One region of the Ornithinibacillus xuwenensis genome, then DNA from elsewhere that is predicted to be linked to it. Evidence: a T-box and tRNA genes for the amino acid it is inferred to sense, from the RefSeq annotation. Region 1 holds a T-box; the other holds one or more tRNA genes.
What was found. A T-box is a leader RNA that pairs with one kind of tRNA and senses whether it is charged. The one in region 1 lies ahead of alaS (alanine--tRNA ligase), so its partner is inferred to be a tRNA-Ala.
Positions count from the first base shown of each region.

Region 1 (16,554 bases):
TATCATCGTCAGAGTTTGGTTCTGTAGGCTCTTTATCGACGTTATCATTCGTAGTACCCTCATCTTCGGTAGAATCTGATTCTTCTGTATCACTACTAGATTCTTCAGTTTGAGAGGAATCTTCATCATTTGAGGCTTCTGAATCTTGTTCTGTATTCTCATCCGTCTCTGTATCCTCAGCTTCATCATCAGCAGTATCATTTGTCTTTTCATCACTTGTAGTTTCATCTGTGTTGGCTGGCTCATCATCTGGCCCAAATATCCACATTCCTATTAACAGAACAATAAGAAAGATAGCTGCACTAATTAATATAGACATTAATTTAGTATTTTTACGTCTCTTTTCAAATTTATTTACACGAGTATGTCGATCAAATTCACTCATTCTACTCCCTCCCTATGTATACTTTATTATAGTACCATAAATTCTATGCAACTAACTATATCACTTTGTTTACTATCCTATTTCATGGTACTTAAAAGATAGTAGAGAAGTGTTGATTGATACTTTAATCAGCCGGGACAAATAAAAAAAGCGGAGTAGCTACACCGCCTTTTCATATATCTATTCTACTTTTAGTATTTTTACTTGGATTTCTCCACCTGGTGTCACGACAGAAACCTCTTCACCTATTTCATGACCAAGCAAGCTTTTTGCCATTGGTGAATCATTCGAGATTTTCCCTTCAAATGGGTCTGCTTCTGCACTACCAACAATTGTATATGTTTCTTCTTCACCATCTGGTAATTCAACAAACGTTACGGATTTACCTAAGGATACTACATCAGGGTTTTGATTATCATTTTCTATAATAACAGCATTACGAATCATTTTTTCAACTTGTGCAATTCGTGATTCAACAAAAGCCTGTTCATCCTTTGCTGCATCATACTCGGAGTTCTCCGATAGATCTCCAAAATCACGTGCAACTTTAATTCGTTCAACTACTTCTTGTCTTCTTTCCGTTTTTAGATAAAGAAGTTCTTGTTCTAACTTCTCTTTCCCCTCTAATGTCATATAATAACTTTTCTCTACAGCCATTTAAAAAACACTCCTTTTTCTATCTACTGCTCCTACATAATAAACAATGCATGCTATTTATTCTATACAACCAGTAACTTAAAAAGTATACTAACCATAACTATGGCAGATTTTATTTTAATTTTCAATACTTTTGTTTAAACTATTTTCTTTATTTTTAGACAAAATATGTTCGATTTTTGTTGCCATGATATCAATAGCTACATGGTTTTGTCCGCCTTCTGGAATAATAATATCCGCATATCGCTTAGTTGGTTCAACAAATTGCAAATGCATTGGTCGAACCGCATTTAAATATTGGTCAATAACAGAATCCAACGTTCTTCCACGTTCTTTAATGTCACGTAATAACCTTCTAATAATGCGTAAATCAGCATCGGTATCCACAAAGACTTTAATATCCATTAAATCAACTAAACGAGGATCTTCTAATATTAAGATTCCTTCTAAAATAATGACATCCTTAGGCTCAACCGTTATTACTTCGTTGGATCGATTATGTACTTTATAATCGTATACTGGTTTTTCGATTGCTTGATGATTCAATAATTTATGAACATGTTCGATAAGTAAATCATTATCAAATGCGAATGGATGATCATAATTTGTCTTTAATCTTTCCTCAAAAGGTAAATGACTTTGATCCTTATAATAATAATCCTGTTCAATAACTAGAATTGTCTTATCGGTAAAACGCTGGCAGATTGATCTTGTTACAGATGTTTTCCCACTTCCGCTTCCACCTGCAACTCCAATAACTACTGGTTTGTCTTGCATGGAGAGACCCCTTTCTTATTTTCTATAACTTATTGCAACCCCATCGCCAATAGGTAGTATCGTGGTGACAAAGCTTGGATGGTTTGCCAGCCATTCATTATATGCTCTAATCTTTTCGACCATTTTTTTATAACGTGGGTGTTCAAAGTTTGGTTCCATAACATAACCTCTAAATAATACATTATCTGAAATAATAAATCCATTATCGGCTAGCAACGGGAGGGACAATTCAAAAAAGCGCTTATACTGACCCTTTGCAGCATCGATAAAAACGCAATGAAACCTCTCCTTATTCTCTGCTAATTTCTCTAGCTCCTCAAGAGCATCACCATGAATAACTTGTATACTAGACTGTTTTTGCTGTTTCGTAATATTATCAACAGCTTGCTTATACCGAACATCATCTCGCTCAATTGTCACAATTTCCGATTCTGGATTTGCCTCGTTCATACGTAAAGCCGAATAACCAATAGCTGCACCAATCTCTAGGATGCGTTTCGGTTTATTTAGTCGAATTAATTGCATTAGAAAATTAATCCCAATTGGGTCCATTATTGGGATATGATCAATTTTGGCTTGTTCTTCTAATTCCTTTACCCAATCCTTTGACTCAGGTAAATGGTTTGTTAGGTATGTGATTGTTTTTTCATCCATTTTTAAACCCTCTTTTACTTATCCTATTAGGATACATCGTTGTGGAATATTTATGCAAAAAAACGGGAAATGTGATGATATATCACACTTCCTCGTATGTTACTGAATGTATTGAGCTTTATATGCATTGTGTTCTTCTAATGTAGTTGAATAATAAATATTGCCTTGACCATCATGTAAGAAGTAGTAGAAATCGGATTCCTCTGGATTAATAGAAGATTCTAATGCACTTTCTGAGAAGTTTGATATAGGACCGATTGGTAATCCAGAAACATGATACGTGTTAAACGGTGACTCAACTTCTGTATCCTTTAATAGAACCTTTTCCTTATGTCCTCCAAGAGCGTATAAAACAGTTGGATCCGTTTGTAATCTCATTCCAGTCTCTAGTCGGTTATAAAATATCCCAGCGATTTTCTTACGTTGATCCTCTGTTACAGCTTCCTTCTCTACGATTGACGCCATTGTAACGGCTTCATGAATGGTTAGTTCCCTTTCTGTCATCTTATTTAAATATTCTCCAATGACAGCTTGAGACTTGTCCAGCATGTTTTGAATGATTACCTCTACTGGTGGTTCCTCTTCATAGAAATCATAGGTAGCAGCGAAGAGATAGCCTTCTAGCGGATGTCTTAGCTCAGGATTTAAGATATCCTCTGTTAACATTGGATATGCTTGTATTAATTGATTAATATAGTCTGGATTATCTACTTTATTTAAAAATTCTTCCTCTGTGATTGGTAATTCCTCTGCATAAATGGCTGCAATCTCTTCAATCGTTAGCCCTTCAGGAATGGTTACTCGATATACTGGCTCTTTAATAATTCGGCCATTTTTAAGTGACTCAATTATTTGATCTAAAGTCATTGACTTTGTAAAAGTATAATCTCCAGCCTGAAATCCAGATTCATTTTTAAATTTTATGTAAAACCGAAATACCATAGAGTTCTTAATAATATCATTCTCCTCAAGTATTTTAGCAATACCAGATGTAGATGAACCTAATGGGATTTCAACTTGTACACCTTTTTCATTATTTGGATCTACTGGTTCAAGAGCAGATTTGATGTACATATAACCAGATATTCCACCTATTGCAAGGATAATTATAATAGATAATATAACAATTGCTACGACCTTACGAACCGTACGGGCCTCTTCTCCCCTAGCAATTAAATTATCCTTAAAATTACCTTTATCATTTCTTTTGGACATTCATCATACCCCTCTCATCCGGTATATTATACTAAAAAATGACAATATACGCTAGGAGTTTTACAAAATCCAAACGCAGTAAATACCAAAGATTATTAAGAAAAAAGTAGATGTCTAATTCCGACACCTACTTCTATCTGCTTCTAAGAAAAATCTTACTTAACCCTTTAACTCTTCTTCTTCAGCCAATGTATTTAACATTTCTTCAACGATTTCCCATTCCTCATCGGATTCAATCGCAAATAATGATAAATCATTATCTTCTTTTTCTTCATATCTAAAAGCATAAACTTCCACTTCTTCATCGTCTTTTTGTTCAGCTGGAACCACTGCAATATAAGAATTGCCAGTGTCGTCTACATCAAATGTAAACAATACTTCAAATAAATGCTCTTCCCCGTTTTCGTCTGGAATGATGATCCGTTCTTTTTCTTCAATTGCCATATTAATTAATTCTCCTTTTCATTTTTGGTCTAGATAGCCTTGTAAAATCATCATCGCGGCCATTTTATCGATTACTTTTTTCCGTTTTTTACGACTTACATCCGCTTCTAATAAGACCCGTTCTGCTGCCATTGTAGTCAGTCTTTCATCCCATAGAATAGTTGGGAGGTGGTGTAACTCTTCAATATGCTTGGCGTACGTTTTTGATGCTTCTCCACGCTCCCCTATCGTACCATTCATATTCTTGGGTAAGCCAATAACTACCTTTTCAATATTATGCTCTTCAATGATCGTTTTTAACTGACTATCAGCAGACTTAATATCAGTTTCGTCCCATTTAATCGTCGTTAACCCTTGGGCTGTCCAACCCAGTTCATCACTTACAGCAACTCCAATTGTCTTCGAGCCCACGTCTAAACCCATTATTTTCATTTAATTATCCTTATATTGTTGCTCTAGGTAGTATTTTACAAGCTCTTCAATTACTTCATCTCGTTCAATTTTTCGGATTAGATTCCGGGCATCCTTATACCTCGGAATGTAAGCAGGATCACCAGATAATAGGTATCCAACAATCTGATTTATAGGATTATATCCTTTTTCCTGAAGTGCTTCATGAACAGTCATCAGAATTTCTTTAATATCACGATTAAAAGGCTCTTCCGAAAAGTTGAATTTCATTGTCTTATCTATTGAACTCATCACGACACCTCATTCCACTATTTACCTCTATTTTTATTCTATCACGTTTAGAAGATTTAATATAATATTTTCATTAATAGAATGAAGGATACTTGGTAGATCTTGTATTTATTGGATATTAGCCTGAACGTACTCTACAACACAGTTTAAAGCATCGTCAATTTTACTTGGGTCTTTCCCACCAGCTTGTGCCATATCCGGGCGTCCGCCGCCTCCACCACCACAGAGCTGCGCTGCTTTTTTAATTAGATTACCAGCATGTAATCCTCTTTCCACTAAATCCTTCGAAACTCCTGACGCTAATTGAACCTTTCCATCACTTTCTGTTGCTAATAATATCATGACAGATCCTAGCTTTTGTTTAAGGTCATCAACCATTGTACGTAATTGATTCATATCTTTTACATTAACCTTTTGCGCAATTACTTTCACACCACTGACTTCTTCCGCTTGATCAAGAATAGAAGATGCTTCCATGTTAGAAAGCTTCGCACTCAATGATTCATTTTCTTTTTGCAGTCCTTTTATCTCGTGGAACAAGCCCTCCACTCTTTCTGGTACTTGTTCTTCCTTTGTCTTTACAAGCTGAGCAGTTTTTTGTAATAATGCCATTTTACCGGATAAGAAATCATATGCATATTTGCTCGTTACTGCTTCAATCCTTCTTGTACCAGCACCGATTCCTCCCTCTGATACAATCTTAAAGAGTCCAATTTCAGAGGTATTACGGACATGACAACCACCACATAATTCTAGACTGTAACCGTCGATTTTAACCACACGTACAATCTCGCCATATTTCTCACCAAACAGAGCCATTGCCCCCATTTCCTTCGCTTCAGCTAAAGTTTTATAGCTTACATCTAATGAAATGGATTCCCATATCTTCTCATTGACAATTTTTTCGATTCTTTCTAGCTCTTCTTTTGAAACTGCATTAAAATGAGAAAAATCAAAACGTAATCTTTCTGGTGCTACAAGTGAACCTGCTTGATTTACATGTGTACCTAGTACATCCTTCAATGCCTGATGTAATAAATGGGTTGCTGTGTGATTCTTAATTGTAAAATTGCGTGAATCCAAATCAACAACGGCATGTACTTTATCTCCTACACGTAATTCACCACTCTCTAGTACAACGCGATGAATGTTTTGACCCTTTGGTGATTTTTGTACATCTTTTACCATCGCATGTCCTTGATTGGAAGTGATGTTCCCATAATCAGCTACTTGCCCACCACTTTCTGCATAAAATGGTGTTTCATGTAAAAAGAGTAACACTTCTTCCCCCTCGGTTGCAATGTCTACTGATTCACTATCTTTCACAATGGCAGCAATTTTTGTTTTGCTTTCTAGCTTCTCATAGCCAATAAACTCACTTTCAATATCAATTGTTCCTAATATCTCATCTTGTACATGCATGGAGTCTACTTTTTGTCTTGCATTTCTAGCACGTTCACGTTGCTTCTCCATTTCTGCTTCATAACCTGCTTCATCAATTGTGAAGCCTAGTTGTTCCACATACTCAGCAGTTAGTTCTTTAGGAAAACCATAGGTATCATACAAACGGAATACTTCTTCACCAGGAAAGACGGTTGAACCTTTTACTTTTTCTTTTTCAATAATCTCCGTCAATATATCTAGACCTTCGTTCAATGTTTCATGGAATCGCTCTTCTTCTACTTTAATAATATTTTGAATAAAATCATGTTGGTTCAAAACTGCAGGATAGAAGTCCTTCATAACCGTACCAACTGTATCAACTAATTCATACATAAATGGTTTTTCAATTCCAATCTCCTTTGCAAAGCGTACTGCTCTACGAATTAACCTTCTTAACACATAGCCTCTTCCATCATTTGATGGTAACGCACCATCACTAATGGCAAAGCTTACAGTTCTTAGGTGATCAGCAATAACTTTAAATGCTGTATCACTTGTTTGATCCTTACCGTAATTCACATTGGCTAATTGCTCTGTTTTCTTAATAATCGGCATGAATAAATCCGTTTCAAAATTAGTTGGTACATCTTGAATTACGGATACAATGCGCTCAAGACCCATTCCTGTATCAATGTTCTTCTTCGGTAGAGGTGTATACGTATCGTCTGGATTGTGATTGAATTGCGAGAATACTAAATTCCAAATCTCTAGATAGCGATCGTTTTCTCCTCCTGGATATAACTCAGGATCATCAGGGTCATTACCGTATTTCTCACCACGATCATAGAAAATTTCGGTATTTGGACCACTAGGACCCTCTCCTATATCCCAAAAATTCTCCTCTAAACGAATAATCCGTTCCTTAGGAAGCTTAATATCATTTAGCCACATATCATATGCTTCATCATCCTCTGGATGAACAGTTACCGAAAGCTTTTCTTTGTCTAATGCTAACCATTTTTCACTCGTTAAAAACTCCCATGCATAGAGTATTGCTTCTTTTTTAAAATAATCGCCAATGGAGAAGTTACCAAGCATTTCGAAGAATGTATGGTGTCTTGCTGTATAACCTACATTCTCAATATCATTCGTACGAATCGATTTTTGTGCATTTACAATCCGGGGATTTTCTGGAATTACTCGGCCATCAAAATACTTTTTAAGTGTTGCAACTCCACTATTAATCCATAAAAGTGTTGGATCATCTTGAGGAACAAGAGATGCACTAGGCTCTATCTTATGCCCCTTTTCTTGAAAGAAATCGAGAAACATTTGTCTAATTTGTGCGGATGTTAAATTCTTCATTTTTATTTCCTCCTTATATATATTGCAATAAAAAAATCTCCTCTCTGCACAACTGCAGGGACGAGATTATTCGCGGTACCACCCTAATTATGAACAACCATGTTGTCCATCACTTCATCATGATAACGGTTTGAAACCGACGGGGATTAGCCGTACTCTGGTTTAGCTTTCCATGGTTCTAGTTAGGACTTCTTCCAGCCATGCGGAAATCCCTCTCTTGAAACCGAGCTCCATGTACTCAGAACCTTCAACGAATTATTGCTATAGTTAAACGATATTATAGATAACTTTTATTCAAAAGTCAATTCTCTCGAACCATCAAGATAATATGTTTCGTAACAACATTTAAAATGGTTAGAACCGGTACAGCCAATATCATGCCTAAAACTCCACCAAGCTTACTTCCTAGTAACAAGACGAAAATAATGGCTACTGGATGAATTCGTGTGCTTTTACCAACTATATAGGGTGATAAAAAGTTACTCTCGATTAGCTGTATCACAAAAACCCCGATTAGGACGAATAACACCATATTACCTGAAATCGTTAAAGCAAGTAGCACTGCAGGTATAGCTCCAATAATTGGTCCAAAATATGGGATGATGTTCGTTAATCCCATAAAAATACCTAATAGAAGCGCATATTTTAATCCCATAAATTGAAAAACAATATAACTCGTGATAGCGACGAACAAACAGACAAGCAATTGTCCTCGTAAATAGTTACCTAGCCCTTCGTCCACGGCATGGACAAGATTACTAGAGGACCTCTGAAATTTACTAGGAATAAAGCCTTTTACAAAGTCTTTAATCTTATCGTAATCCTTTAGGAAGTAAAAAACGAGAACAGGGATGACTGTAATGATAATAACCATATCTAAAACCTTCGTTATCCCACCAATCAGATTTCCAATTAATGTATCCATTGACAACTCAATCGTTCTAATTGTCTCATCAATTTTGTCATGCACCGTTTCTGGTAAAAAGGATGTAGACTCATACACTTGATAGATTAAAGCTTGATACATTTCTACTAATTGGGGTAAATATTCATCCAAATCCCTTAATTGATGAACCACTGCCGGATAGACACGGTAGATTAGGTAACCAGTTCCACCAAAGAAAATGAGGTAAATGATTAATATCGCTACACTTTTAGGGATATTATATTGATGAATTTTTTGCACAATTGGATAGAGTAAATAGGCAATCAAGCATGCAATCAAAAATGGAGCGGCTAAATTCCATAAGAACGAAAAAAAAGCTTTGTAATAAGGAAAAAGCTTTACAAGCAAAAAAATAAATAGAAATACAAATATTCCAGTAATAATCCAATACAAAAAATTAATTGGCTTCTTCTGCGAAAACACGTTGATCACCCCTTAGTATGAGAGTAGTTTTCAATACTAAAGGATTACCATTCTAGCTTTCTTTCTTCTTCTGTAAAAAGATCATTAAGCGAGCTTAGACTACCATCAGACTCTACCTGATGTACAGTAAGTTCATTTCCTGTTACAGATAATTCTACAAAGCAATTCCAGCAATAAAATTGCTGCGAACCGATTTTACCAATATCTTTACTACTACAATTTGGGCATCGCATAAACATAAGATCTCTCCTGAAAATATGATAGGTATTATGCTAGCGTTTCCCGATTTTGGCAAAATATACCTAGTCACATAAAATCATAAGGAGAAATCTCATGATCATCTTCTGAAGCATTGTCGATATCAGGAATCCCTACTAGACGTTCTGATAATTGCTCCTTCAATGAAGTATAACGCTTATTTGTATCTAGAGTTTGTATTCCTTTAAAGAATGCCTGCTTTTCTCCACAAATAATGAGTGATTGCTTCCCGCGAGTAATAGCCGTATAAATTAAATTCTTCCGAAGCATCCGATGATAGGTTGATACGATTGGAAGGATAACAATTGGAAATTCACTTCCTTGTGACTTGTGAATGGAAATACAGTAGGCGTGCATGAGATTAATGTAGTCTTTTCGTTCATAAACAACTTCTCTGTCATCAAATGATACGACTAATTGTTCCACATGCTCAACATTCTCATCCTCTTCAAAAATTGCTACAACTTCACCAATATCACCATTAAAGACATTATCCTCGGGCTGGTTTACAAGTTGAATTACTTTATCACCAATCCGAAAAACAACATCATTTCCCTTTACTTCTCGCTTGTCCTTACTCTTAGGATTAATTAACGCTTGTAAGGCATTATTAATTAATGTAATACCAGCCTGTGACTTATACATCGGTGCCAACACTTGAATATCTCTAACATCAACACCTTTGTTCATTGCCTTTTCAAAGACCTGTGTTATGACGTGAACTACATGGTGTTCTCGACAATTAATAAAGCTAAAGTCCTGATCGTTATCCAATAATTCCATAGAACAACTATCATTTTTGATGGCATGGGCAAGCTGAATAATCTTCGAGCCATCCTTTTGACGGTATACCTCGTGCAAGCTAACCTTTGGAATACGATTGTTTTCCAATAGATCTGTTAATACTTGTCCTGGACCAACAGATGGTAGCTGATCCTCATCCCCAACAATTAGCACTTGCATGTCATTTGGTACGGCCTTAAACAAATGATTAGCTAGCCAAATATCAACCATTGAAAACTCATCAATAATTAAATACTTCCCATCCAATTGCTCATGCTCATCCTTCTCAAACCCTTCACTACCATTCCAGCCTAATAACCGGTGGATTGTAACAGCTGGTAAACCAGTTGATTCTGTTAACCGCTTTGCGGCACGACCTGTAGGGGCTGTCAGTACAAAGGGAAAGTCAGCCTTATGCTCGTATGCTTGAGGGTCAGTGGAAAGCTTATGAATTTCAGCATAGGCCTTGATAATTCCTTTAATGACAGTCGTTTTCCCTGTTCCTGGACCACCTGTTAGAATCATCAACTTTGACTTTAATGCTTGTTCAATAGCCGCAAATTGCTCTTTTCCATAGCTTAAAATTTCTTCTTCTTCGATATCACCTATAATTTTCATCAAATCAGCAAGTGTCGTATTTTCTTCAATGGGACTTGCAATTAGCCGCTTTAAACTTGAAGCGAAACCATCCTCCGCATAATATAACGATGGTAAATACACATTCCCATTATGAATAATGACCTTCTTTTCCGTATTCAATCCTTCTAAAGTATCGCTAATTTGATTATCGGTTAACGGCTCTTCAGCATTCTGTAACAATAACATAACATCGTCAACGCATGCTGACAGTGGAAGAAACACATGTCCATCCCCAACGCTTTTCTGCAGGATGTAAATGCACCCAGCTCCAATTCGATTCGGACTCGTTAAAGAAATTCCATTCTTCCTTGCAATTTCATCGGCCGTTTGGAACCCAAATCCATCAATATCAAACACAAACCGATATGGATCATCAAGTAAGATATCAATTGCTTCATCTTTATATTGCTCATAAATCTTCTGTGCCATTTTTAAGCCGATATTATATTTTGCCAAAAACACCACAACATGCTCAAAGCCTTGATTTTCTTGAAGTGTTTTGGTAATTGTAGTTGCTGCTTCCTTTTTTAAACCAGGAATGGATGATAGTATATTTGGGTCATTCAAAATCTTTGATACCGCTGACTCTCCTAAATGCTCTACTACTTTTTTGGCTGTTTTCTTTCCAATACCATAGAACATATCACTAGATAAATAGGAAATAAGCCCATCCTTCGTATCAGGAATAAAGGTATGATAGGATGAAACATTGTATTGTGTCCCAAACTTTGGATGCTTTTCAACTTGTCCAATAAACCTGTACACCGTACCTTCTTGTAAATTGGAAAAGTAACCTTTTATCACAATTTCCTTCTCATCATATTTCACATTTGTTTCTAGTATTTTTACTTTTGCGATAGAGAAATGCTCGATATCATTATGGAAAATTGTATAGAGAAGCTCGCCTTTTATATATTCTTCTATTTCCATGTTTTGCTCATTTTCCATTTCAAATACCTCACATTCCAATCATAACTACTTAGTTTATTCCTTCTTCCGCAACTCGTTTTCCATTTGCTGCTAACACATGATTTGGATCTAATTGTAGTGCCTGATCAAATAAGTCCAATGCTTTTGTAGCGTCGTCCTCAAATAATGCAATTACCCCAAGATTATACAGTGCATCACTATGTTCTGAATCAATTTGCAGAACTTCGTTAAATACTTCCTTCGCTTCTGATAATAGTTCACTTTGTGCTAATGCCAGCCCGTATTGAAATAGCACTTCTTGATCGTTTGGATTTATTTCTTTTGCGCGAAGTAAATATGGGATCGCGAGCTTAAATTGTTGCTGACTTTGATGTGACATTCCAAGCATAAAATAAACATCCGCTTCTTCCAAACCATTTTTAATCGCTGCTAAGAAGTTCTTCTGAGCTTTCGGAAAATCTTCTTGCTCATAATATAAATTTCCTAATCCATAATAGGCAGTTGCAGTTGTGACATCGAGTTCGATTGCTTTATGGAAGAAATTCTCCGCATGCTCCAAATCATTTATATGTAATAATAGATTCCCAAAATTAACAAAGCCTAGAGGATCATTAGGGTTTTCCTCTATATAAGTGTTGAATAGGTTAGCTGCTTCCTCGTACTTATTCTCTTTCATTAAATTAACTGCTTTTTCAATTTTATTCATACTCATGCTCCTTACAATTGCAAGTAGGATACAAGGAAGGATCACGGATTAAAAGTATCGTGATCCCATCCAATATTATCCCACATAGTCTAATTCTTGATTTTGTTTGATTACTTTATCAATGGTTCCACCGCCAAGGCATACGTCACCTTGATAAAAGACAACTGCTTGTCCAGGTGTAATTGCCCGTTGACTTTCATCAAAAACCACTTTTACATTACCATCTTCTAACACATGTACCGTTACACCACTATCTTCCTGACGATAACGGAATTTTGCTGTACATGAAAATGTTTTGGAAATTTCTTCAGGATTTATCCAATTTACATCGGTGGCTAGTAGTTCATCAGAATATAGGGTATCATGATGAAATCCTTGCTCAACATATAGAATATTATCTTGTAAATTCTTCCCTATAACAAACCAAGGATCTCCTGCACCACCAATTCCTAATCCTTGCCTTTGTCCAATTGTGTAATACATAAGTCCATCATGCTTGCCTTTTACCTCGCCATCAAGGGTTTGCATTTTTCCTGGCTGTGCCGGAAGATATTCACTTAAGAACTCCTTGAAGTTTCGCTCCCCAATAAAGCAAATACCAGTGCTATCCTTTTTCGTTGCAGTAGCCAATCCATGCTCTTTGGCAATTTCTCGCACTTTAGACTTTGGTAAATGCCCTAGCGGAAACATTACTTTTTCTAAAATATCACTCGATAATTGGTTTAAAAAATAAGTTTGATCCTTATTTGAGTCTACCCCTCGGAGCATTTCATATTTTCCGTTATTTTCTCGTACTTGGGCGTAATGTCCAGTTGCAAGGTAATCCGCTCCTAAATCTAGCGCATAATCCATAAATGCTTTGAATTTTATTTCTTTATTACACATCACATCTGGATTTGGCGTTCTACCTGCTTTATATTCATCTAGGAAATACGTAAATACTTTATCCCAATATTGCTTTTCAAAGTTAACCGAATAATACGGAATATCTAGCTGATTACAAACCCGGACGACATCATCAAAGTCCTCTGTTGCCGTACACACACCAAATTCATCGGTATCATCCCAGTTCTTCATGAAGATACCAACAACATCATATCCTTGCTCTTTTAATAATAACGCTGCTACGGATGAGTCTACTCCACCGCTCATGCCGACAACAACACGAATATCTTGGTTAGTTTTCATTTCTATCACCTTACTTTACTAAGCGTTTTACAATTTTAGCAACTCGACGAGCAGCTTCTAACACGTTATCATTTGTATTTGCTGCTCCAAAGCTAAAACGAATTGAATTTGTTGTACATGGATTATTCTCACCATATATTGCTGAAAGTACATGAGACGGCTCAACTGAACCTGCTGTACAGGCACTTCCACTTGATGCTGCTACACCAGATAAATCAAAATTTGCTAACAGCTTTTCTACATCTGTTCCTGGGAAACTAATATTTACGATGGAAGAAATCGTGCTCACTAAATCACCATTAATCTGATAGGTTATGCCTTCATCCTTTAATGCCTTCAAGAACTGTTGTTTATAGGACGCATAAGTCTTGTTGCGTTCATCTCTTTCTTTTAGCATAACTTCAACAGCAGTCTGAAAGCCTACTGTACCTACTACATTTTCAGTACCTGGCCTGCGCTTTCGCTCTTGCTCACCACCAAATTGTAGAGCGTTCAATTTAATTCCTTCTTTTGCATATAGAAACCCAATACCCTTCGGTCCATTTATTTTATGAGCAGAGACAGATAGAAGGTCAACACCTAATTGGTTTACATTGATATCCATTAAACCATATGCTTGTACAGCATCTGTATGAAAATATGCCTGATGGTCCTTTAAAATATCACCTATTTCAGGAATTGGTTGTATAATTCCAGTTTCGTTATTGACATACATAATGGTAACTAATATGGTTTTGTCGGTTAATGCTTCTCTGAAATCCTCAACGGATATTTTCCCATCCTGATAAACTGGAAGATAGGTTACATCAAATCCTTCTTTTTCCAAGTACTCAGCAGTATGCAGTGTCGCATGATGCTCTTGCAAGGTTGTAATAATATGGTTGCCTTTATGTTTATTGGCAAAAGCAGTGCCAATTAGTGCTAGATTATCAGCTTCTGTGCCACCACTTGTGAATATTATTTCTTTTTCATTTGCTTGAATACTTCCTGACAAAACTCGTCTTGCTTCATCCAGAAGCTGCCTTGCTTTTCTTCCATACGAATGGACACTCGATGGATTTCCAAATACTTCTTCATATATTGGTACCATTGCCTCAATTACTTGTTTATTCATAGGAGTAGTAGCTGCATGGTCTAAATAAATATGCTCCATAGTGCTTCTTCCTTTCTAATACCTGCCCCATTAAATATAAAACATATAGCCATCTTGCTGGGTATCTTTCTCGTGGTTAATTAGATCCTCTAAAGTAGTTGTATCTAAAACCTCTCGTACCGCTTCGGTAACACGTTTCCATAAGGCTTGCTTTGCCGGCTCTTCATCCTCTATTCCTTCCACTAATGCAATCGGTCCTTCGAGTACACGAATAATATCTCCAGCACTTATCTCTTTTGGTTCCCTAGGTAAAATATAGCCACCATACGCACCACGAATACTTTTAATTAATCCAGCATTTCGTAATGGTGATGCGAGCTGTTCTAAATAATGTTCTGATAGATCATTATCTTTCGCAATTGATTTGAGCGGGATTGGTCCTTCACCATAATTTCGAGCCAATTCAATCATTATTGTTAAACCATAACGGCCTTTTGTAGAAATTTTCATACCTTATACTCCTCTATCCGAACGTATTACCAACGTGTTTTTTTCTATATTTACTATACCATTATCTAATCCAACATGAAAATACATGGTATTATAGCACAAAAGATTCGTGCCTTGCATTTTATGTCGTTCAAGATTACGCTAAGATTACCAAACTATTATTTTATACAAAGGACGATCAAAATGAAACAAAAACCTCTTGCCTATCGAATGAGACCAACTCATATAAATGAAATTATCGGACAAGAGCATTTGGTTGGAGAAGGAAAAATACTATATCGAATGATTCAGGCGAAACAATTAGCTTCCATGATTTTATATGGACCACCCGGCACCGGGAAAACCTCTATGGCTACAGCACTTGCAAAAAGCCTAAATCTGCAGGTACGCATGCTTAATGCTGTTGTTGACAAGAAGAAGGATATGGAGATTGTTGTAGAAGAAGCAAAGATGTCAGGACACATGGTACTGATCCTTGATGAAGTACATCGGCTTGATAAAGGAAAACAGGATTTTCTGCTACCTCATTTAGAGAGTAATTTGCTTACGTTAATTGGATGTACGACCAGTAATCCTTACCATGCTATAAATCCAGCTATACGTAGTCGTTGCCATTTATTTGAATTACATGCCTTAACGCCAAATGACGTTAGAAAAGCACTAGTACGAGCGATTGAAGATGAACAAAACGGCTATGGTAATCAAGCTGTGCAAGTAACCGAACAAGCACTTGAACATTTTGCAGGAAGTTCTGGTGGTGATATGCGTGCAGCCATGAATGGCTTAGAGTTAGCTGTTGCATCTACACCACCAAATAGGGAGCAAGAAATTGAAATTGATTTACCTATTGCTGAGGAATGTATGCAACGGAAAAGCTTCTCCCATGATAAAGATGGTGATGCGCATTACGATGTGTTATCAGCTTTTCAAAAGTCAATTCGTGGTAGTGATGTAGATGCGGCACTTCACTATTTAGGTAGATTAATTGAGGCAGGAGATTTAGATTCAATCGCCAGAAGAATGATTGTTATTGCATATGAAGACATCGGTCTAGCAAATCCTCAAGCAGGACCACGTGCAATAGCAGCGGTTGAAGCTGCTGAAAGAATTGGATTTCCTGAGGCTAGAATCCCTTTATCAGTAGCTATTGTTGAACTCTGCTTATCACCGAAATCCAACACTGCCTATCAGGCACTAGACGCAGCACTTGCAGATATCAGAGCGGGAAAAAGCGGTGACGTTCCAAGCCATTTAAAGGATGCTCATTACCAAGGAGCAAAATCCTTAGGGCGTGGAATTGATTATAAATATCCACATGATTATCCAAAGGGATGGGTGAACCAGCAATATTTACCTGACTCTATAATAAACAAACAATATTATTATCCAAAGGAAACAGGAAAATTTGAACAGGCTATGAAAAAAGTGTATGAAAAGTTAAATCAAGAGAAAAAGAATCATAAGTAAAGAGGTATAAAAAAATCGCCTTTCGTCCA
Region 1 is NZ_JBDIML010000001.1:275,331-291,884, reverse strand. It holds gene ABC228_RS01785 (YrrS family protein) at 1-385, opposite strand, end outside; gene greA (transcription elongation factor GreA) at 566-1,042, opposite strand; gene udk (uridine kinase) at 1,160-1,819, opposite strand; gene ABC228_RS01770 (O-methyltransferase) at 1,835-2,473, opposite strand; gene mltG (endolytic transglycosylase MltG) at 2,573-3,688, opposite strand; gene ABC228_RS01760 (DUF1292 domain-containing protein) at 3,848-4,132, opposite strand; gene ruvX (Holliday junction resolvase RuvX) at 4,151-4,564, opposite strand; gene ABC228_RS01750 (IreB family regulatory phosphoprotein) at 4,565-4,834, opposite strand; gene alaS (alanine--tRNA ligase) at 4,943-7,582, opposite strand; T-box leader at 7,636-7,842, opposite strand; gene ABC228_RS01740 (AI-2E family transporter) at 7,884-8,951, opposite strand; gene ABC228_RS01735 (hypothetical protein) at 8,996-9,190, opposite strand; gene recD2 (SF1B family DNA helicase RecD2) at 9,258-11,579, opposite strand; gene ABC228_RS01725 (tetratricopeptide repeat protein) at 11,611-12,267, opposite strand; gene mnmA (tRNA 2-thiouridine(34) synthase MnmA) at 12,343-13,455, opposite strand; gene ABC228_RS01715 (cysteine desulfurase family protein) at 13,466-14,608, opposite strand; gene cymR (cysteine metabolism transcriptional regulator CymR) at 14,639-15,058, opposite strand; gene ABC228_RS01705 (replication-associated recombination protein A) at 15,242-16,525, shown strand.

Region 2 (16,554 bases), on a different contig from region 1:
ATATCCTTTCCTCTGTGGGAGATGTTTTTAATCAACAAGACTGGTAAAGCACCAAGACTTGTACAAAGTGATGACAAAATAATAGGCAGTAAAAACATTAGAGTCCTCCAATAAACTTTCATACTATCCGTTATTACAAACCTTAAAACAAATTCATAGCTTGACCAATCCATAGTAAATGCTTTGCTCTATTAATTTATTAAACCTAAATGGTAAAGATTCCAATATTGTCCGATTCAGGTAGTATTAATTATTTTTTTGGGTAAAGATGGATACGTTCTGTTTGAAAGTAATGAAGCGATTAAGAAGCAGGAAGGTGAAAATGGGTGTCTAATAAAAGGTACAAATATCTTTTTGAAATATATAAACAAGAAAATAGAAAAGAATATGCTACCATTTCAGAGGTAGCTAATTCATTAAATGTATATGCTTCCTCAACCTCTAAGATGGTAGTGAAGTTAAGAAAAGCAGGATATGTTAACTTTGAGCGCTATGGACCAATAATGCTGACAGAAAAAGGATTAGAAATTGGAAAACAATTGGATTGTAATCATCGAATATTGGTTGCCTTTTTACAAGCAATTGGAATTAAAGACGATGAAATTGAGCAAGAGGTACGTAAGATGGAATTAGCTTTTAATCCGGTGATAATTGGTAAGCTTGAGGAATTCTTATCCCAAAATGGCTATATAAATATTAAGTAGAATGTGTCGATAAATTACATGAAGAATAAAAAGTTGTAACATAATAAGCGAAATCCATTTTAAATGGATTTCGCTTATTTGATAGCAATTCTTTTATTGTTATTCCTGGGTTTTCAATAGACGGAGCGCATTTAATATTACAATTACCGCGGCGCCAGTGTCGCTCAATACCGCTAGCCAAAGGGTGAGCATGCCAGGGAAGATAAGCACTAATGCAATTAATTTTACAATTAAAGAGAACCAAATGTTTTGCTTAATAATCGCTAGCGCTTTTCTGCTTAATTTTATCGTGTGTGGCAGCTTTTCAAGATTATCAGCCATTAATACAATATCGGCCGTTTCCATTGCAGTATCGGTTCCTGCTCCACCCATAGCAATTCCTAAATCGGAGGTAGCTAACGCAGGAGCATCGTTAATCCCGTCACCTACCATCGCTACATGATAGCCTTCTTTTTGTAATTGTTTAATCGCATTCACTTTATCCTCAGGCATTAATTCAGCAAAATAACGATTTACACTGGCTTGGTTTGAAATCATTTTTGCTGTTCCTTCATTGTCACCGGTTAACATGACTACTTGTTTAATTCCGACCTTTTGTAATCCCTTTAATGCCTTGACAGTAGTTTTACGGATTGTATCCGCAACAGAGATTATCCCCAATATTTCTGTAGCCGTACCAATGATAACTACACTTTGACCTTTGCTTTGAATTTCAGGTAAGTAACGCAGAGTAGTGTTCAATGGTACATTTAGTTCTTCAAACAGCTTAACATTGCCGGCATAATAAATCTCGCCATTAATGGTTGCTTGAACTCCCTTACCAACTATACTCTTATATAACTCACCATTTTTAGGTTGAAATCCCTTTTCTTTTGCATAGGAAGCAATTGTTTTTGCTATCGGGTGTGTCGAGTAATCCTCTAACGTTAAGGCGATTGAGAGTAATTCTTCTTCGGATGTGGCTAATGCCTTGATGTCTGAGACTTTCGGCTTTCCTTCTGTTAGTGTTCCTGTTTTATCAAAGGCAATTGCGCTTATTGCACCTGCTTTCTCAAGGAATGTACCACCTTTGATTAAGACACCATTCTTGGCTGCATTACCGATTGCCGAAACAATTGCAACAGGAGTGGATATGACCAAGGCGCAAGGACATGCGACTACTAATAACTCAAGTCCTTTATACACCCATTCTCCCCAACTACCCATACCAAACAAAGGTGGCAACACAATCATGGCTAATGCTAATGCAAATACGATAGGTGTATAAATGCTAGCGAACTTATCGATGAATGCCTGTGTTGGCGCTTTTTGCTCCTGTGCTTCTTCAACTAAATGAATAATCTTAGAAATAGTGGTATCCTCGACCAGCTTGGTTACTTTAATTTCAATAGACCCACTCTCATTGATGGTGCCAGCGTATACAGAATCTCCGGTAAATTTGTCGACAGGTATGGATTCACCGGTAATAGGCGCTTGATTTACACTTGTTTCTCCTAGAATAACTTCTCCATCTAATGGAATTCTATCGCCAGGTTTAATAACAACAATCTCCCCAACTAACACATCATCTACTGGCTTCTTAATAAGCTCCGAACCAGCTTTAATCCATGCTTCTGATGGTGCGAGGTCCATTAGATTCCGAATAGATTTCCTAGTTTGTTCAATAGACTTGTTCTGCAGTGTTGTTCCTAGTGCAAATAACCAAACAACGGTTGCACCTTCAAACCATTCTCCTATTAATGCTGCTCCAATTGCGGCGGCAGACATGAGCACATTCATATCCAGTGATCGACTTTTTATAGCATAATAAGCACTTCTTGCAGGCTTGTGGCCACTGATAACAATAGCGAGAGCATATAGCATCGTTGAAAAAACTGGTGACAAAGCGGTATACGCTCCAACAAAACCAAGCGCAATTAATATCCCCGACAATATAATGGATTTGAATTCACCAGAATGTCTCGTTTCATTTTTTAGGTTATTATTGTTTTCGATTAAGGAAGCCTTGTAACCAATTTTCGAGACTTCTGACAAGATTTCTTCAACACTATTTTCGTGATCGAGTTTCATTTTTCCGGTTGAAAAATTAACACTTACACTTTTCACTGCGGGAATTGTATTTAAATGATTTTCAATACTTTTAGCACAACTCCCACAGTCCATGCCCTCCACATGGTATGCTCTCATATTTTTATTTTGGTTTATTGGTTCAGCAGTAAAACCTAACTTTTGTACGGTCTCTTCTACTTCTACAAGTGAAGAATTATCATAACCAACAACCTGCAATTTTCCAGTGTTGTAATTTACCGTAGCGTCATGAATTCCACTTAAACCACGTAAGCCTTTTTCGATTGTTAATGCACAAGAAGGGCAATCCATGCCAAATACACGGTATTCATTTGCTGCACCTTGAATAGAAGTATCGGGTTGGTTTACAGCTTCGTCTTCATGACTAGCACAACAGCTTGGATTTCCTTGATTACGCTCGTCACTGGAGCTACTGCAACACGTAGAATTTTCCTCAAGTACTGGATCCGATGCATGAGGACTACAACAATCATCTTTTGTATCTTCTGAATTACAGCAAGATGATTTCTCAGTAGTTAAGGGTATTTCCTGAAAGGATTGCTGCTTGCAGCAGCTACTTTCAATTTTGTTGTCCTTCCCCGACTTTAATTCTTCAGAATGACTATTACAACAAGCTTGAGTATCTTCAGTTTTGAGTTTTTCTGAACTACAACATTTATCGGACATTATACATCACCGGCTTCAATATGGTTTTCACAAGTAGCTACATCATTTTTAACATCTACTAGTACATCATCAAACATGGACAATAAGTCACGAATCTGCTTATTACGTAAGCTATAATACATATATTTTCCTTGCTGTCTTCCAACAATAATCCCACAACCCTTTAGGCAGGCTAAGTGTTGGGAAATGTTAGACTGATTTCCTTCAATATCAGCAACGATTTGTGATACGGTTTTTTCGGTGTCTTTTATACATTCGAGTATTTGAATGCGAGTTTTATGGGAAAATCCATGTAGGAACTTTACTTTTGTTTCAACATCTACTTTTAACATCATTTCCCCTCCTTATATATTAGGAATGACTAATATGTTATATTGCTATCATATTAGCAATATCGAATATGTGTGTCAAACTTTTACGACCTTTAATCATTTGGGCAATGTAATAACTGGGCGATGCTCAAAATAAAAAGGTCAAAGGAGCAATACGCTATGTATTGCTCCTTTGACCTAGATTACATAAACTTCATTCATTTAGCCAAGTGCCACATCTAAAATCATCATGATAGTAAAACCAATCATTAAACACATGGAAGCAAGATCTTTGTTACCATTTTCTTGTGAACCTGGGATTACTTCCTCAGCGACTACAAATATCATTGCTCCAGCTGCAAAGCTTAAGGCAAATGGTAGAAGTGGTTCCATTAATGTTACTGCCAACACACCAATTACAGCAGCAATCGGCTCAACCATACCTGAAAATTGTCCGTACATAAAACTTTTTCTTCTTGACATTCCTTCTCGCCGTAATGGCATTGAAACCGCAGTACCTTCAGGGAAGTTTTGAATACCAATTCCAATCGCTAACGTGATGGCAGCCGCTAATGATGCTGATGGAAAACCAGCTGCAACTGCTCCAAATGCTACCCCTACGGCAAGGCCTTCTGGAATATTATGAAGTGTAATGGCAAGGACTAATAGCGTACTCCTTCTTCGCCTATCAGGATGAATGCCTTCTGCCGTGTTTATTTTTGCGTTTGGATGTACGTGTGGAATAACCTTATCGACTCCCCAAAGAAATATACCACCAAGCATAAATCCTATTGTGGCAGGTAGCCAGGCGGGCCAACTGTCATTTCCCGCCATTTCGATTGCAGGTGACAATAAAGACCAAAAGCTAGCAGCAATCATGACGCCACCTGCAAATCCTAGCATTCCATCCATAAGCTTCTGGTTCATTGTTTTCGTTGTAAAAACTAAGGCAGCACCAAGTGCAGTCATACCCCAAGTAAATAATGTTCCTAATAATGCTTGTGATACTGGACTCAATGTAGCAAAAAACTCAACCATTCTTTACACCCCTGATGTTCAAAAAAAGCAGTTAATATACTTCTATACTCAATATATGCAATATAGCAAGTTTATTCTTATAAGTAAACCAATTGATATATAGCTAGAATATGATAATAGACCAACTAAAGTGATCCGTGCACTTCCTTAGTATGCAAGGAAGACACAATAGCTACTTCATTATAATCTCGGATCAACACGATCCGATTCCATTGCTAATGTACCGAGCACACATTCATGCACTCTTTCAATCGATTCCTCATGAACAAATCTTCGAATACCTTCTACTCCCAGTGAAAATTCCTTTAGCGCTAGCTTCTGCTTCTTATGTGGGTATCGATGGACAGTGGACGTTAAGTGGTATCATAAAAGGAGATACCAGTTCATTCCAAACTATAGAGAGATAGAATAAAAGATTACAATCAGTTGAAGAAGTAGCGTTGAAAACGATTATATTTGAAAATATTTCGATGGGAAAGGTATTACCTCTTAGAATAAGCAAATCTAAATTCAGAATTAAATAATTCGTATGTTTTTGTATACTTTTATCTTTGTAAAACGTCTTATAAACAAGGGGGAGGGACATGGGCAAAGGAGAGCTTTTAGGGGACTTAAATAACGAACTAAATATGGTTTATCGATACTTAGTAAGTAAGGGAATCCCCCATATCGATGCCGAAGATGCAGTTCAAGAAACAGCATATAAATATCTAAGATACTCGGATACGATTCAACTATCAAACGTTCGCAGCTGGTTAATACGCGTTGCGCTTAACTTTTACTATGACCAATGTAGAAAAAATAAAAAATACATACTTCATTTTGACGATGGCATGCTTGAAAAAGAAACATCTGAACTTCCTGAATTGATTATGCTAGCAAAGGAACGCACCAACGAATTAAATGAAATGCTTCTAAAGTTAAAGCCCCACTATGCTGAACTTCTTCTGTTAAAATACCAGTCAAATTTATCATATTCAGAGATATCTGAATTACTGGGGATAAGCAATAGTACGATAAAAACGAATCTATTTCGTGCGAGAAAGAAATTGTTGAAAATATATAAGGAGGAAAAAGATGGTCAAGAATAGAAAAACAGAACAAATAGGCGAAAGAGATTTTGTTAGTAGTGCTGCATTTCAAAAAGCCTTCCGAAAAACTAAATGGAAACAAATTAGCCTTTATATCATTATTTCTGTCCTTACAGTATGCGCCATTATATTTTTCCTTCAAGCTGGAAGTAAAGCACTCATTAACAAGAAATTTGAACAAGAAATGGAAAGATTAACGGAGCAAATTCATGGTACCCCAGGCAAAGGTGCTGGGATTGTGGATCTTGATGCCAGTATTTCATATGGATTTCTAAGTGCAGAAGGAAAATTTACCTATTATAAGAAAATGGGGGATAGATTGATTCCTTGGGAAATCGTAACAAAGGAATATCCTGCGATTGGTGACGTTAAGCAAACAAACCCAACTAGAGTTGAAGTGTTTTACACAAGTAAGCTTGAAAGAACGGTACGGTACAATCACTTGAATAATGAAAGAGAGATTGATTTTTATTATCCTCATATTGGTTACCATCAATTACCTAATGAATTGGAAATTGCAACAGGCCTAGATGAAAACACGTTAATTGAGGTTGCATTATCGTTTGTAAGACCGATGAAACAAGAAGAACTTGGAGAAATTATAGGCGGAGAGAATGTCGAGTGGTTATGGATTGATAAATCAAATGCTGAACATTTTAATGAGCTGCATTATAGTGAATCGGATTTTTTCCATGTAATGCATGGAGATGACGCTTATGGTCTACCTGTTTCAGAAGACTCTCCATACTGGGAAAATAACGATTCTACAATCGAAATTCCAGGAGTTGAATCTACCAACACGGAGTATCTGATAAGCGGTGCTATCGTAAGTGGTACACCGAGTGAACTGAAAAGGTTTAAAGAGATAGATATTATAAGGGCCTCTGTAATTGGGCTAACGATTGATAAATATTAATGGATGGTCTTGGTTTTAAAAAAGTATTGTCTCAAAATAAGAAAGGACTCAATCCCAATAAGAATAAAGGGTTGAGTCCTTTCTGTATGAATGGAGCATAGCGGGCTCGAACCGCTGACCTCTACACTGCCAGTGTAGCGCTCTCCCAGCTGAGCTAATGCCCCAAATAATTAGATGTTATAATTATAATATCTCCAGTAATCTATTTCAATATGGATTAGACTTCAAAATGTATACATGAAACATTATTAAGAACATAACGTCTAATTAAGTGGAGAAATATTTAAGGGGGCGAGTGTCGGATGAAAAAGGCAATTGGATATAGTGTACTAGTGTTAGTCCTTCTCATAATTATTGGTGCTTTCCTCTTTGGGGATAAGCTGACTCAATTAAAAGATACACATGATGCAAAAGATGTGCAGGACATTGAACATGAAGTAGAAAATAAGGATGACTTTACCGTGAATGCCCCGAATGAACGGATTGGTGAAATCTTTGAACATGCCGCAGAGGGTAAAGTGGAAGAGGTATCCGTAGTAGCTGGAGAATCAAGTATTGAGGAGGTCATTAGTAATTGGGGTGATCCTACTAGCGAAACAATTGCTGGTGAGGGGACTTATATTGATTATTCTAGTGAGGGAATTACCTTTGGTTATAAGAATCATACAGTATTTGACGTAAGGTCCTTTTCTGAGGAACTGCAACAAATACATTTTGAGGATATTATTCAGGCAAAGGGAAACCCAGATGCACAGCACTACTATAAGGATGAGAGCACGGATCAAATCATTCTTGTCTATCAGGTAAATGAGCTTTATCAGTTAAAGTGGATTTTGCCCCGGCCGACAGACGAAGAACCTAATCCAGTGGTACATCATATCTCCGTCTATACAGAGGTTACAAATATCGTAAATGATATTCCTAGCTTAATAGATTCCATGACATTAGATGAGAAAATTGGTCAAATGATGATTGCTGGAATCGAAGGGACGACAACGACAGCTGAAACCATAAACTTGATTGAAGACTACAAAATTGGCGGGGTTATCTTTTTTAGCAAAAATTTAACGGCAGTTGGCCAAACACTTGATTTAGTAAATAGCATCAAACGGATAAATTCATCCAACAAAGTTCCATTGTTTTTATCGGTTGATCAAGAAGGTGGGCGCATAACTAGACTGCCTGGGGATATTCGTGAGCTTCCAACCAATCAAGCTATTGGCCTAAAAAATGATCCTGAATTTTCTTATCAAATTGGTAAGATTTTAGCACAAGAGCTAAAGACTTTTGGGATGAACTTAAATTTTGCGCCAGTAGTAGATGTGAATAGTAATCCTAATAATCCGGTAATTGGAGACCGTTCATTTGGTGAAGATCCTGAGTTGGTTAGTAACCTCGGTATTCAGACGATGAAAGGTATGGAGGATGAAAATATTATCCCAGTGATGAAGCATTTTCCAGGTCATGGTGATACATCGGTCGATTCTCATTTAGAATTGCCGAAAATCAACAAAAGTTTAGAAGAGCTTAGGCAGTTGGAATTAATCCCGTTTGTTCATGCGATAAAAGAAGGTGCTGATGTGGTGATGGTCGCACATATCTTATTCCCACAGCTTGACGCAGAGTTTCCCTCATCCATGTCCAAGCCGATCATGACAGATTTACTTCGTGAAGAATTAAATTTTAATGGTGTAATCATTACGGATGATATGATGATGGATGCGATAAAGAATCATTACGACACAGGTGAAGCAGCTGTACAATCGGTTAAGGCGGGAAGCGATATTATTCTTGTCAGTAAAGAATATGAGGATATTGTAGAAGCATTTCGTGCGTTGAAGCAAGCCGTTGAATCAGGTGAAATTTCTGAAGCAAGAATAAATGAAAGTGTTACTAGAATTCTAGCGTTAAAGCAGGAATATGGTATTCGGGATAAGGAAGTTGACTATCAGGATATCCAAGAATTAAATGAATCGATTGATAAGGTGTTAAATAACTAGTGGTACTGTTCCTTTCGGGGAACAGTCTTTTTTATTATTGATAATTATAGTCATAATACCCTACATCAGAAATCTGGGTATATATAACTGTTTTTAACATATCATAGGCTAATAGTATGGAATATTCCCTCTATTTACAAAAAGTTAATAGAAACAGCTTGGTGGATGTGGTAATAATGAATTGTCAGATGCAAATTTGCATCAATATTCTATGAAAAATGGAGGGTACAAATGAAAAAAGCATCGATCAAAAAGTTGCTAAATCTATTTCTTATTTTTGCTCTTGTATTCATGAATACTTCTAATGTGTTTGCTATGAGTGCAGCAGAGAGTAATGAGGTAGTAGATCAATTTGCCGAAGAGCTATTCATCTCTGAGTATATAGAGGGAAGTTCTTACAATAAGGCGATTGAAGTATTTAATGGCACAGGGGAGTCTGTTGATCTATCAAACTATCAAATCGAGTTGTATAGTAATGGTTCCCAGACACCGAGTCAGTCATTAACACTTTCCGGAACACTAGAACATGGCGATGTATTGGTATTAGCTCATCCAAGCGCATCAGCAGAGATACAAAATGTAGCAGATGTAACGAATGGAGCAGTTATTAACTTTAATGGTGATGACGTTATTGTATTACGCAACCATGATAGTTTACTAGATGTATTTGGAAATATTGGTGAAGATAGTGACTTTGCGAAGGATGTAACATTTGTAAGGAATGCGTCCGTTATAGCTCCAAATTCTAATTATGACGCATTAGAATGGACAGAATATGGACAAAATACGTTTGCTTACCTTGGAAATCATGTGCTGGATGGATTAGATCCAGGTGACCCAGGAGATCCTGGTGACCCAGATGATCCAGGTGCAGAAGTGACGCCAATTGCTGATGTTCGAGACTTGTCTGATGGTACCGTTGTAAAAGTAGAAGGTATTATAACGGCAGATAATGCAGCATTAAGCAATGGGACACAATTTACAACTTATATTCAAGATGATACAGCAGGTATAAATTTATTTGCTTTTGAACAAGGGGAATTACCATCAGTAGAAAAGGGAGACCGTGTACAAGTTATAGGAGAACTAGATTCCTATAATGGTTTAAAAGAAATCGTCCCATCAACAATTGAGGTTGTGGAGCAAGGGCAACCGTTACCAGAACCAAAATCAATTACATTAGAAGCATTACAGGACCCTGCTGTTGCGGAGTCCTATGAGGGACAGTTAGTACAGATTAATGGCTTTATAGATAATATCCCAGAGAGTCCAGCTGGTGGAGGATATAATGTTTCAGTAGTGGACGCGGAGTTCAACGGAACAACTCTACGAGTCATGCAAAATGCATTGGATATTAGTTTAATAGAATCAGATATGTGGTATGACATTACAGCAATCGTGAGCCAATATAACGATTATCAGCTGATTCCTACTCAGCAAGAGGATATTCAAGTGGCTGCAGAACAACCGGAGCCGCCGTCTGCAGCGGGTCTTTATGAAACTACAGTCGAAAGTATCACAGATGGTGATACGATTCGAATTGAGTCACCAGTGTTTGGTCAAACAAGAGTACGTTTCTTGAATATCGACACAGCGGAGACTTATGATGCTCATAATGATGACCCTGCTCGAGCAGAAATTAAAGAAAACCAGAAATATTATGGAGAATTAGCAAAATCATATATTAGTGAGTTGCTACAGCCTGGTGATGAAATCTATTTGAAGATTGGTGATGAGCCAACAGATGATTATGGAAGAATTTTGGCGGAGGTTATTCGTAAAGAGGATAACGTAAACATCAATCTTGAAATGGTTGCTCAAGGCTATGCATCAACATATTTCATTGCGCCAATTGATGAAGAAGCCTACCCGGTATTTCAGGATGCTGTTCGAGAAGCGAAGGATGCAGGACTTGGAATTTGGAATCCAGAAAACCCATTATTAGAATTACCGTTTGTATTCCGTGCGTTTGACGATCAAAAGGGATTGTTACGATATGTTGGGAATTCGGATACAATGCAATATGTAGTGCCAGAGGACTGGGCAGAGGTTCCAGTTGATAAACGAATTTTCTTTTCTAGTCCAGAGGAAGCGGAATCCTATGGATATACTCCTGTTGGTGAAGATGATAGTGAAAACCCAGAAATGTTAGAAGTACAACTCTTGAGCATGAATGACCTTCATGGGAAAATTGATCAAGAATATATGATGGACCCAGATGGTGACGGAACAGAGGATATGTACGGACGAATGGATTATACAGCTGCAGCAATTAAGGAACGGGAAGCGGAAAATCCAAACACCTTAATTGTACATGCAGGTGATATGATTGGTGGAAGCTCACCCGTATCTGGATTACTACAGGATGAGCCTACTGTGGAGATTATGGAAGAAATCGGATTCGATGTTGGTACAGTTGGAAACCATGAGTTTGATGAAGGCTTAGATGAATTACTGCGAATGGTTAATGGTGGTGAACACCCAGAAGGTAAGGGAACAGATGGCTATGATGGCATGAACTTCCCTGTTCTATGTGCAAATTGCGTATATGAAGACACTGGCGAGACATTCCTTGATCCATATTATATAGCAGAGGTAGACGGTGTAGAGATTGGATTTATTGGTGTCAACACAACTGAAACAGTGAACATGGTAATGCCTGCATCACTAGAAGGTATAGCTTTTACAGATGAAGCAGAAGCAGTCGACAATGCGGTAGCGGAGCTCACCGATCAAGGTGTAGAAGCAATCGTCGTATTAGCACATATGCCAGCAAATCAATCTGGTGATTCTGCTACTGGAGAGGCTGCGGATTTAGCGAACACCATCAATGATGAAGTAGATATTATTTTTGCGGCACATAACCATGTTGTTAATAATGCCGTAGTAGATAATAAGTTAATTGTGCAAGCAAATGAATATGGAAAAGCATTTGCAGATGTAGATATTCAAATCGATCGCACGACTGGTGATATTGTAGAGAAGGAAGCGGAAATCGTATTTGTTAAGCAAAGCGACTATACCCCAAATGCAGAGGTTGCAGAGACGTTAACTCATTACGAGGAAGCAATTGCACCTATTATTAATGAGGTAGTGGGATACAATGCTCAAGATTTATCCGGAAGCTATACGAATGGAAGTGACCATGGCTTAGGAAATCTTATTGCAGATGGGATGAATTGGGCAATGGACAGTGACTTTGCCATGATGAATGGTGGCGGAATCCGTGATATCCTTCCTGCTGGACCAATCACGTGGGGAGAACTATATAATATCCAGCCATTCGGTAATACGTTAATGACGGTTGAAATAACGGGTGCAGATCTATACCCAATTTTGAACGAGCAAATATCAAGCTATGGTTCAGATTATAGCATTGCAGGTTTCCATTACACATACAACCCAGAATTACAACAAGTCGTGGATATTACCTTCCCAGATGGCACGCCAATTGATGAAGATGCAGTGTATACATTGACAGTAAATAATTATATGGGAACTTCTGAAGGTCCAATTAAAGAATTAGGACAAAATCCAATTATGGGACCAGAGGACATTGAAGCAACCGTTAACTATGTAAGAAGCTTTAATAGTTCTGAATCACATCCAATCGTCTATGAAGCAGAAGGAAGAATTTCTGTCACGGACGAAGAACCTGGTGATGGCGAAGAACGTCCAGTTGTAGAAGTGGAGCCAAAGAAAAATAACGGGATGGCCACCGTTTACATGCAGGATTTAGTAGCACTCGAGCATGGTGTTCAAGTAGTAATCAATATCTACAACGAAAAGAAAATCAGAATGCTCCTTTTGAATAAAAGACATGTAGACATTTTGAGAGAAAAAGAAGTGACACTTGTAGTAACAGATGGAACAACATCAAAGACATTTGAAATGGCAGAATATGAAGATAAAGTTCTACAAGTAAGCTTAGAGGATTAATACAAGAAGGGATCTCCTGGAAAGGGGATCCCTTTTTTATAGTTAATGGGTGAATTGCTGATAAAAGCACCTGATTCGCTGATATAATCGTAGAATCGCTGATAAAAGCACCTGATTCGCTGATATAATTGTAGAATCGCTGATAAAAGCATTGGATTCGCTGATATAATCATGAGACCGACGAAAAGGAGTCCCGGTTCGCTGATAAAATGTTGATTCGCTGATAAAAGTCCCGATTCGCTGATATAATCGTAGAATCGCTGATAAAAACGAGAATGCGCTGATAACACCCCCTGATTCGCTGATAAAATTGGAACAACCGATGATAAAAATACCCGAACCGCTGAATCCCCAATACATCCACCATTCTTATGGCGTCCAAGCATTATGAACAATACCGACTAATTTCCATTCACCTTGATATGGTTCAAAGATTAGCATTAGGCCGGCCCAGCTTAAATCGTAGTCACTTTGGGTTTCATTATAGAAATACTCTACCGTTTGTGCATCTGGATATACTTCTCTGACGCTATACAAGTATTCGGTTCCTCCATGTGCTTCTTCGTTCACATACAATACATCAGGTTCTTGTTTCGTATACACATAGTTATCAAAGTATTCAGCGGCTGTCATTTCAATTGGTAGCCCGCTCGCTCCTTGAACGCCCCAATTATATATGGTCGAGTCATTTAGGAGACCAGGTATTTCATTAGTCTGGAAATTAATAGGTTCATGTTCCTCAGACATTGGCGTTTGCTGTATTTGTAAATATGGAGCAAAGATTACGCCTTTATCCGGATGAATTTCTTCTGCTAAACCATTCATATCTTGTTCCTGTAATAAGGTTAATACGTTATTTGCCTGTTCGACTATGCCTGGTTGTTTATAGATTAATTCTAGCGATATGACGCGTGCTTCTTCTTTTGAATAGCTCTCGCTTCCCTCAACAGTAAACTGAAGTTCATAATGCTCAAGATTATAAGAGAGAATTCGTAAGTCTTGTTCAGAAGTTACCGTGCTTGGTTCTCCTAGTACATTTTCAACATTAGCAACCTTGACGACATCGCCGGGGTTCAGTTCATACCGATAGGAAGTATATAGTTCGTTTTCACCTGGTTTTATAAAGATGTGATCACCATAAACTTGCGCAATACCATCGTTAACCGTAATGGTTTCAAATGGCTCACCATAACGATTAGCAAACGTATTGGGGTCGGATGGAATCTGAATCATAGGAACTCCTGGTAATCTCCCTGTAGCAGCATATGAAAGTAGGTCATCCTCCAGCATGTCGGTTAACCAAGGGAATTGTGATATCATCCAAGATTCTTGATCATAACCATCTACTAGGGTAGCACCATGCTGAATTAGTAAATCTCTAATAGACTGGTCATTGTATTTTCCAGCCATCCATAATACGCTTATCTCACTATCCATTTGGACTGTTGTATTTGGATTTGCTCCTAATTCTAATAATTTTTGGACCATCTGGGTATGATGTCCATAAACCGCAATTACTAGAGCGCTGTAACCTCGCTCGTTCCGAAGTTCAATATCAGCACCATAATCGAATAAAATAGAAGCTATTTCCACCCTACTTGTTAGCATTAAAGGAGTGTTTTCGGATTCATCGGTCGTATTTGGATCTGCTTGCTCCTGAAGTAGTTGCGTAACAGCGGTAATGTTATTTTCCTCTGCCGCGAATAGTAGAGCCCTGTCTGGATTTGCTCCATCCTTTACATATGCTAGTATTTTCTCCCAGTTTCGTTCACGTGGTGATTTTGCAAGTTCCTCTTCTAATAGGACCGAAGCATCTTCTGATTCTAGAGGTGATTTCTCGGTATCTTCCTCGTCTATTTGGTATTGCTCTGTAAAGAATACTTTTTTAAATTCCTCCCATTTTGAAGGGTCTACTTCGTATTGTTTTCCGTCTACTAGCATCAAATTGCTTTCACCAAAATGAATCGTATTTATTATGGCATGGGCACTATAGAGCTCTAATGAATGAGTTATTTCTAAGCTCTCCTTTTTAGTCTTTGTTAACTCCATCGTACCTACAGTATTGGAAAAGAGTTCAATTATTTCGCCTTCCTCTGAAGAAAATTTTTCACCATCGAATGTTCCGACAATCTTATCGATATTCTCTTCCACTAAATCTGAGAAGTTTAGGGAAGTAGATTGCGGGTTATGGCCAAGATTGCCGTATATTAAAAATGCAAAGATTACGGTAGCTACAATTGCACCTAGAGAAGTGGTAATCGCTTTATAACTTCGCTTCGGTTTTGCAGGAATCCTCGTATTCTGGATGGCATGCTTAATATTATCTTTCTTATCCCTAGTTAAATTAGGCTTCGGCATCATTTTTAAGTGTTCATCTAATCGTTCTAGGTGATTTAATCTCTTCATAAGAGAAGCACCTCCTTAGTTCTTCATGTAGGGCTTTTTTTGCACGATAATGTGTCGACTTTACCTTACTTTCACTCCATTTTAGTATTCTAGCTGTTTCTTGAACGGAAAGTTCCTTAATTCCTCTTAAGATGATGACATCCTGGTATTTAGGCTTTAAAAGCTGAATACATTGATAAATAGCTTTTGTTTCTTCATTGAAATCTAAAATCGTTTCAGGAGAGTCATTCGTTTTTGGTTCATTGCTTGTATCAATTGGAATAGTATCTGCCCATTTTTTTGACTTTTTTCTTCTTGATTCATCAATAGCGATATTTCTTGCGATACTAAATAGCCAAGTTTTTGGTGTAGCGTTTTCTTTAAAACCATTAAAACCTTTTAATGCTTTAATAAAGACCTCTTGCAATAAATCTTCGGCATCTGTTGGTCCAACTCGATATATTAAGAAGTGATAAATATCATTTCCATAGCGCTCAAACCAATTTGATATTATTTCATTATGCGACACAATACATCACCTCCTGGTTTTCATTTAATTAGACGAATTTAGTTGAGATAAATTGCATTTATATTCAAAATGGGCTCAAATTCCGGCATTTTACAGGATAATTTTAGAATTGGTATAATAAAATCTGAACGAAGTAATACTGATATTTAATTATTTCTTTTGTCATATCTATACTATATAGTAGATAGTGAATATTGTACGAATAGACAAGGGGGGTCTAGATTGCAAGATAAGAAAGATTATCGCAATAAGATTGCCAATCGAGAAGCACTAATTGGTGTTGGTTTAGTCATATTCAATTTCATTTGGTGGTATGCTTTTGCTTATGGGCTAGGAAGTAAAGACCCCGAGGAGTATGGTGAGGTCTTTGGACTACCAGACTGGTTTTTCTATAGCTGTGTCCTTGGGTTTATTGTTATGGTAATTCTAGTATTCTTAGTCGTAAAGCTGTTTTTCGTTGAAGTTCCCTTTGATGATGAGGAAGAAGGGAAGGATCAATCATGAACCTTGAAGCACTAATTCCGTTAATTATTTTTCTAATTATTATCTTTGCAGCAGGTATGTATGCTGGTAAATATGTAAAATCATCTCAATCCTTTATGCAGGAATATTTTCTAGGGAATCGTAGTTTAGGTGGATTTATTCTTGCCATGACGATGACAGCTACTTATGGAAGCGCCAGTAGTTTCATTGGTGGTCCGGGGACAGCTTATACCCAAGGACTAGGCTGGGTGCTCCTTGCCATGACACAAGTGGCAACAGGTTATTTTGTATTAATGGTTCTCGGGAAAAAATTTGCCATTGTAACGAGAAAGTATAATGCGATTACGATGGTGGACTTTTTAAAGGAACGCTATAAATCTACTTCAGTTGTTGTGCTGTCGGCA
Region 2 is NZ_JBDIML010000007.1:85,398-101,951, reverse strand. It holds gene ABC228_RS16850 (ZIP family metal transporter) at 1-98, opposite strand, end outside; gene ABC228_RS16845 (metal-dependent transcriptional regulator) at 327-704, shown strand; gene ABC228_RS16840 (heavy metal translocating P-type ATPase) at 804-3,458, opposite strand; gene ABC228_RS16835 (ArsR/SmtB family transcription factor) at 3,458-3,790, opposite strand; gene ABC228_RS16830 (ZIP family metal transporter) at 3,992-4,807, opposite strand; partial or broken gene ABC228_RS16825 (polynucleotide kinase) at 4,988-5,143, opposite strand; gene ABC228_RS16820 (RNA polymerase sigma factor) at 5,392-5,898, shown strand; gene ABC228_RS16815 (anti sigma factor C-terminal domain-containing protein) at 5,885-6,814, shown strand; tRNA gene ABC228_RS16810 (tRNA-Ala) at 6,906-6,978, opposite strand; gene nagZ (beta-N-acetylhexosaminidase) at 7,117-8,814, shown strand; gene ABC228_RS16800 (5'-nucleotidase C-terminal domain-containing protein) at 9,046-12,753, shown strand; gene ABC228_RS16795 (ankyrin repeat domain-containing protein) at 13,123-15,159, opposite strand; gene ABC228_RS16790 (RNA polymerase sigma factor) at 15,125-15,667, opposite strand; gene ABC228_RS16785 (YhdT family protein) at 15,890-16,171, shown strand; gene panF (sodium/pantothenate symporter) at 16,168-16,554, shown strand, end outside.
Region 2: it has a tRNA-Ala gene. The T-box ahead of alaS (alanine--tRNA ligase) is inferred to sense a tRNA for this amino acid. The anticodon was not compared.